2 regions of the Paenibacillus kyungheensis genome follow, and region 2 is predicted to be linked to the other one. Evidence: predicted binding sites of a transcription regulator. Region 2 holds the regulator's gene; the other holds the start of a gene.
The links. The regulator Rex, encoded in region 2, represses fermentation and respiration genes when NADH is low (regulators of the CRP and FNR family bind a similar motif). The targets are predictions, from matches to a motif close to TTGTGAAATATTTCACAA.
Positions count from the first base shown of each region.

Region 1: the regulator Rex is predicted to act here: its motif matches at 2,064-2,081, upstream of nadA (quinolinate synthase NadA).

Region 1 covers NZ_CP117416.1:51,490-54,930, reverse strand. The annotation lists gene nadB (L-aspartate oxidase) at 1-1,076, opposite strand, end outside; gene nadA (quinolinate synthase NadA) at 1,097-2,041, opposite strand; gene ftsH (ATP-dependent zinc metalloprotease FtsH) at 2,324-3,441, opposite strand, start outside.
Region 2 covers NZ_CP117416.1:3,261,749-3,265,189, forward strand. The annotation lists gene PQ456_RS13910 (cell wall elongation regulator TseB-like domain-containing protein) at 1-13, opposite strand, end outside; gene PQ456_RS13915 (amidohydrolase) at 44-1,351, opposite strand; gene PQ456_RS13920 (redox-sensing transcriptional repressor Rex) at 1,344-1,991, opposite strand; gene dinG (ATP-dependent DNA helicase DinG) at 1,988-3,441, opposite strand, start outside.

The DNA of each region.
Region 1 (3,441 bases), 2.1 Mb from region 2:
AGATCTGTTTTGATCCCACCCATCATATAATGAGCAGCTGGCGCTACGGGTATCCAATCTTGAGCAAGCTGTAGACCATAACTCATACAGGTCTCATAAATCGTTGGAAAACGGTGTTTTAATACTTCTTCTGTCTCATGTGTAATATCCAGATATACAAAAGCACTATCTTCTTTTTCCATTTCACTCATAATCGCTCTAGCTACAATATCGCGTGGTGCTAATTCTAGTAACGGATGATAATTTTTCATAAAAGCTTCGCCTTTGCGATTCCGTAAAATCGCTCCTTCTCCGCGCAACGCTTCTGAAATTAGAAAGCGTGGTGCACCAGGATAACACAATGCTGTCGGATGAAATTGAATAAATTCCATATCTCGTACCTGTGCTCCTGCACGATAAGCCATCGCTACTCCATCACCTGTAGCCACATCTGGGTTCGTTGTATATTGATATAATTGTCCACTACCACCTGAACAAATCACTGTTGCTTCTGCTTGTACGTAGACCAGACTATCATCCGGTTGCTTGACGACAACGCCTTTACATTCATTGTGCTCTGTTATGAAATCAATAGCGAAATGTTCATCCCAGACTTCAATTCGAGGATGTTCAGCTACATGTTGAGATAGCGCTCGAACAATCTCATACCCTGTAGAATCACCATTGGCATGTAAAATACGACGATGACTATGCGCACCTTCTCTGGTCAACTCTAACTGCCCATCAATCGTATCAAATAAAGTTCCCAACCTTATCAGTTCTTGTACCCCTGCTGGCCCTTCTTGCACAAGCACATCTACCGCAGATGAAGAACAAAGCCCTGCTCCTGCCAGCAATGTATCTTGACGATGATATAGAGGAGAATCATCAGTGGATATTACTGCCGCAATCCCGCCTTGTGCATAACGGGTATTGCTTTCTAACAGCGATTTCTTAGTGATCATAAGAACGTGCTTATATTCACTTGCCAAAATAGCAGCAAATAACCCTGCAATTCCTGAACCTATAATAATAACATCTACTTGTTTGTGAATATATTCACTCAAATGATAATCGATCAGGCGATTTGGGATCATTATGGTTTCCTCTCAATCGTTCAAGATGAAGATACTTGTAGCATCCGTTCTAACGAAACACGAGCTTGATCAGCAACAACAGGCGGTACATAAATTTGTGGTTTCATATGTTCAAGACAATTCACTAATTTTTTTAAATTATTCACTTTCATATTCGGGCATACTAAATATTTACTAGCAAAACGAAATGTTTTATCTGGACTATCTTTACGAAGCTGATAACCTGTACCGTCTTCTGTACCTACAATAAACTCCTGACAAGGCGATTCTTTGCAATATTTAATAATCGCTGTTGTACTGCCCACAAAGTCTCCTAAAGCTACCACATCTGGGCGACATTCAGGATGAACTACAAATTCAGACTGAGGGTATTTGGCTTTCATCTCCATCACGTCTTTGACGGTTAACATATCATGAGTATTACAATAGCCTTCCCAGATAATCATTTTTTTGTCTGTATGCTGTTGTACGTAATGCCCTAAGTTTTTATCAGGTACCCAGATAATTTCATCGGAATCTACAGATTGAATTACTTTAACAGCATTAGCAGAAGTACAGCAGATATCGGTTTCGGCTTTAATTTCAGCAGACGAATTGATATACGTTACTACTTTGGCATTTGGATGCTTTTCCTTTAAGCGACGCAATCCATCGACATTGACCATATCCGCCATCGGACAACCTGCACGTTCATCAGGAATAATCACTGTTTTGTTAGGTGCTAGAATCTTAGCACTTTCACCCATAAAATGAACTCCACAAAATACAATCGTATCGGCTTCAGTCTGAGCCGCTTTTTGCGCTAGCAAAAAAGAATCACCACGGAAATCAGCTACTTCTTGAATCTCATCTCGTTGATAATAATGAGCCAAAATAATTGCATTGCGTTCTTTTTTTAATTGTAAAAGACGTTCCCTGAGCTCTGCATCCCGTTCTGCTTTCTTTTCTAGTGCTAACGCTTCCATCGTAATCGCTCCTTTTCATTGTTTGAGATTCATTTCACAATGTTAGACAGACAAGTAGGTTCTAGGTCAGTAGAAAATTGCTGCTTAGAGAGTTTGTGAAAAATATCCCGTACTACAGTATAAGTTGTGTCTAATTTGTGATCAATGTTCAACCAATAATGTACACAATCCTATAGTCACTTGTCAATCAGTGAATTAGAGCAGGGATTTCATAACATACAAAAAAGCCCGAAGATCATAATGATCTTCGGGCTTTGATATTTGTTGCATCTGTCATATTGATTAAGAAGTAGGTGTGCTTCCACCTGTTCCATTTGGTCCACGATCTTCGCCAGGACCATTGGTAGGGCTGTTTGGAATATCGCCGTCTTTACCTAATCCAGGTGTAGATGGAGTGTTGTCTTTTTCCAAACTTAAAGAACCACCGATTGTATCTACAGTAGGTTCGCCACCTTCTGGTGTTTCCCCTGAACCGCTTGTGTTACCATCGCCATTTGTATCACTTAAAGATCCAGTTTCAATCAATTCTTTGATTTGTTCTAGATCCAATGTTTCTACTTCAAGCAATGTTTGAGCGATCAAATGCATTTCTCTTGAATGTTTTTGCAATAATTCGCGACAACGTTCGTAAGATTCCGTAATAAAACGGTGCATTTCTTGATCGATCTCATAAGCAATTTTATCACTATAGTTTTGCTCGTGTCCGATATCACGACCCAAGAATACTTGACCTTGAGCAGTACCGAATTGCATCGGTCCAAGCTTCTCACTCATACCGTATTCAACGATCATGCTACGTACGATACTTGTTGCTTGTTGGAAATCACTATATGCTCCAGTACCAATCTCGCCGATAAATAATTCTTCAGCAACACGTCCACCAAGCAATCCAGTAACTTTATCCAACAATTCCTGTTTCGTTACAAGCATACGGTCTTCTTTAGGAAGCATAATAACATACCCGCCAGCACGTCCACGCGGTACGATGGTTACTTTGTGTACCATATCCGCATGCTCCAAGAAATAACCGACAATCGTATGGCCCGCTTCATGATAAGCAACGATGCGTTTTTCACGATCACTAATAACACGACTACGTTTTTCTGTACCTACGATGATACGGTCAATTGCTTCATCAACCTCAGTCATCGAAATATCACGACGATTACGACGCGCAGCAAGCAATGCTGCTTCGTTCATCAAGTTCTCCAGATCTGCACCTGTAAAACCTGTTGTACGTTTCGCAATTGTATCCAATCTTACGTTAGACGTAAGTGGTTTGTTACGTGAGTGAACTTTCAGTACTGCTTCGCGACCTTTCACGTCTGGACGATCAACCGTAATTTGACGGTCAAAACGACCTGGACGTAACAATGCAGGGTCCAAAATATCCGGACGGT
Region 2 (3,441 bases):
CCAAATTTCGCAAAACACGCCATCCTTTCCTATCGACTTCCAGTTAGCGTTTAAGCAAACCTTCAAAAGCACTTTGGGCTTCATGACGAATTTTTTCTTCATCCAATGTTAATGATATACCGTCTTTGATCAATTGCTTACCGTCTACCCAGACATGCAATACATCTTTGGCAGATGCAGAATAGATTGTATGTGAAATAAAATCAGTACGTGGTAAGAAATGCGGTTGATCTACATTAAGTGCTGTAATATCAGCTTTCATTCCTACAGCGAATGTACCTACATCATTCAAAAATACAGATCTTGCACCGTATTCAGTACCCATTTTCAATGCTTCTAATGCAGGCACAGCTGTTGGATCGCCGGATACTCCTTTGTGAATAAGAGCAGCCAAACGCATTTCTTCAAACATATCCAGATTGTTATTACTTGCCGGGCCATCTGTTCCCAAAGACACAACAACGCCTGCACGCAACAGATCCGGCACACGTGCTACACCACTTGCTAATTTGAGGTTACTACCCGGGTTATGAGAAATCGCTACTTTATTCTCAGCAAGTACTTCGATCTCTTCATCATTCAAATGAACAGCATGCGCTAACAATGCTGGACGAGTGAAAAATCCTAATTTCTCCAAATGAGCTACAGGACGTAATCCATAATCTGTAACGTTTAATTGAACTTCTGCTAGTGTCTCAGACATATGTGTATGCAGCGGCAAATCCAAATCATGAGCTGCTTGTACAAATTGTTCGATGTATGCAGGTGGACAAGTATAAGGTGCATGTGGAGACATCATCGTTGTAATACGTCCATTCGCTTGACCATGCCAATCACGTGCAAAGTCGATTGATTGTTTTAGCTTTTGCTTTTGTTCTTCTTCTGAACACAAGCCGATTACACCACGCATCAATACTGCACGCATACCCGATTGTTCTACCACTTCGGCTACACGTTCTGAGCGATCATACATATCGAGGAATGTAGTTGTACCGCCTTTTAACATTTCTAATACAGACAGAGCAGTTCCCCAGTATACATCGTCACTTGTAAATTTCGCTTCCATCGGCCACATTTTTTCTTGTAACCATACTTGTAGAGCAAGATCATCTCCATATCCGCGTAACAACGACATCGCTGCATGACCATGACTGTTGACTAGACCCGGAATAAAGAACAAATGATTGCCATCCACTACGGTTGTGTCTTCTTCGATCACAGGTTCTTCTTCTCCAAGATACGTAATCCATCCATCTTCAATCACCATATGTCCAAAAAGCATTGATTTCTCTTCGCTCATTACAGCAAACATACCGTTTTTGATGACCCATTTGTTCGAGGTGTTATTCATTAGTTTCATGTTCCTTTCCATCTTCCAGATAATAGGCAAGGCTTAATAAATCCGTTGTAAAATCAGCAGTATGCACACGAATATGCGGTGGAGCTTTCAAAATAATCGGTGCAAAGTTCAAAATAGCCTCAACCCCTGCTTCAATTAACTGATCCGCTACACGCTGTGCTTCAACATTAGGCACTGTAACAATTCCGATACGAATACTTCTCGCTTTGACTGTAATTCCAAGTTCATCAATAGGCTGGACGACTAATGTATTGATTAAAGAGCCTACTTTCGAATCGTTGGAATCAAACACAGCTACGATTTTCATTGTTTCTTTTAGATACATATTATAGTTAGAAAGGGCATGCCCTAGATTACCAGCGCCTACAAGTGCCACATTGATTTGTTGATCTAATTTTAAAATATGACGTATTTTCTCAATCAAATATGATACATCATAACCGATCCCTTTACGTCCAAAATCTCCAAAATAAGCTAAATCTTTGCGAATTTGTGCTGGATTCAAGTCTAGTTTTTGTCCCAGTTCTTGCGAAGACACTGTAGGAACTTCACGTGTGTGAAGTTCGTTCAGATATCTAAGGTATACAGGTAGTCTTCGCACGACTGCTTCTGATATTTTGTCGGATTTCATGCTTGCTCCCCCTCTTGATTTACAGTTTCCTTTTCAGGTTCGGCCTGGCTAAGCCATTCTGTAATACGGGGTACCATCTGCTCTGTCGGCATATGTTCCATTTTGGGACCGGGCAATGAATATAGAAAATGCTTGCCATAATAGGACTCGATCACACGAGTGTCATAGACAATAACGATTCCCCGATCACTAGATGTCCGTACTAATCTACCAAAACCTTGTTTGAAACGGATAACTGCTTGCGGTACAGATAATTTCATAAATGGATTTTTCTTTTCTTTTTTCAGCCGTTCACTTTTGGCTTCAAGCAATGGATGATTGGGCGGTTGAAAAGGTAAACGTACGATTGCCAGACAGGTTAATGCTTCGCCTGGAATATCGACTCCTTCCCAGAAGCTACTTGTACCCAGTAACACCGAAGCTGAACGCTCTTGGAATCTTCGAGTGAGCTTGGTACGACTTCCTCCATCGACCCCTTGTCCAAATACTGCAATATCGCTATGTGATAACTTCTCTTTCAATGGCTCATACACCTGCTTGAGCATCCGATAAGAGGTAAATAACACCATCATTCGTCCATTGGTCGCTTTGGCAGTCTCCGCTAATGAGTTCGCTAACGTATCTACAAAGAACGCATCACCAACACTGCCTTTGACACTTGGAAAATCGCGCGGAATTAACAACAGCGATTGCTCACGATAATTGAAAGGTGAAGATAACTGTTCGGTCATCAATCGACCTTCTTTTTCCGCTTCTACAAGCCCTAACTGTTCAATCATATATTGGAATTTCTTTTCTATTGATAATGTCGCTGATGTCAAAATAATACTTTTCTTTTTATCAAAAAAGTACTCTTTCAATTGCTTGCTCACATCTACCGGTACAGCATACATCTGTAAAGACTTGCTACGGTAATTCCCATTAGCTTCATACCAGTAGACTGTATCTGTACTTTCCAGCTTCACAAATTGACGCAGATCATCTCGTACCACTGTTAAGTCTTTGAATAGACCTGATACGTCTGTTACCAGACTATCTGTGCCTAACTGCTCATCGCTGTCTTTGATCTGATTCATCACTTGCTCGCCTTTACGAATCAACTGGCTCAGTCCGATATGAATCTGATTCTCAAGCTCTGTAATCACATTCCATTCGGTCGGTTGCTTTTCCGGTAAAAGACGAAGCGTAAACTGCCCTGCTTCACCAGGAGCGGCATCACTACGCTGAGGCAACAAAGCAAATAGTAACTCACTTAATTTATCCCAGTTTTCTTTAACATCTACAATTTCAGGATATAGATTATCAATCGCTATCGCCCAATCCATACCACGTTCATTGCCAGAAGAGCCTAATTGTTGACGCAAAATCGCTAACTGACCATTTTTGCTGTCTTTGAACAATCGTAACAGTGGATGAACCAATGTGAAATATTTCATATGCATACCCAAGT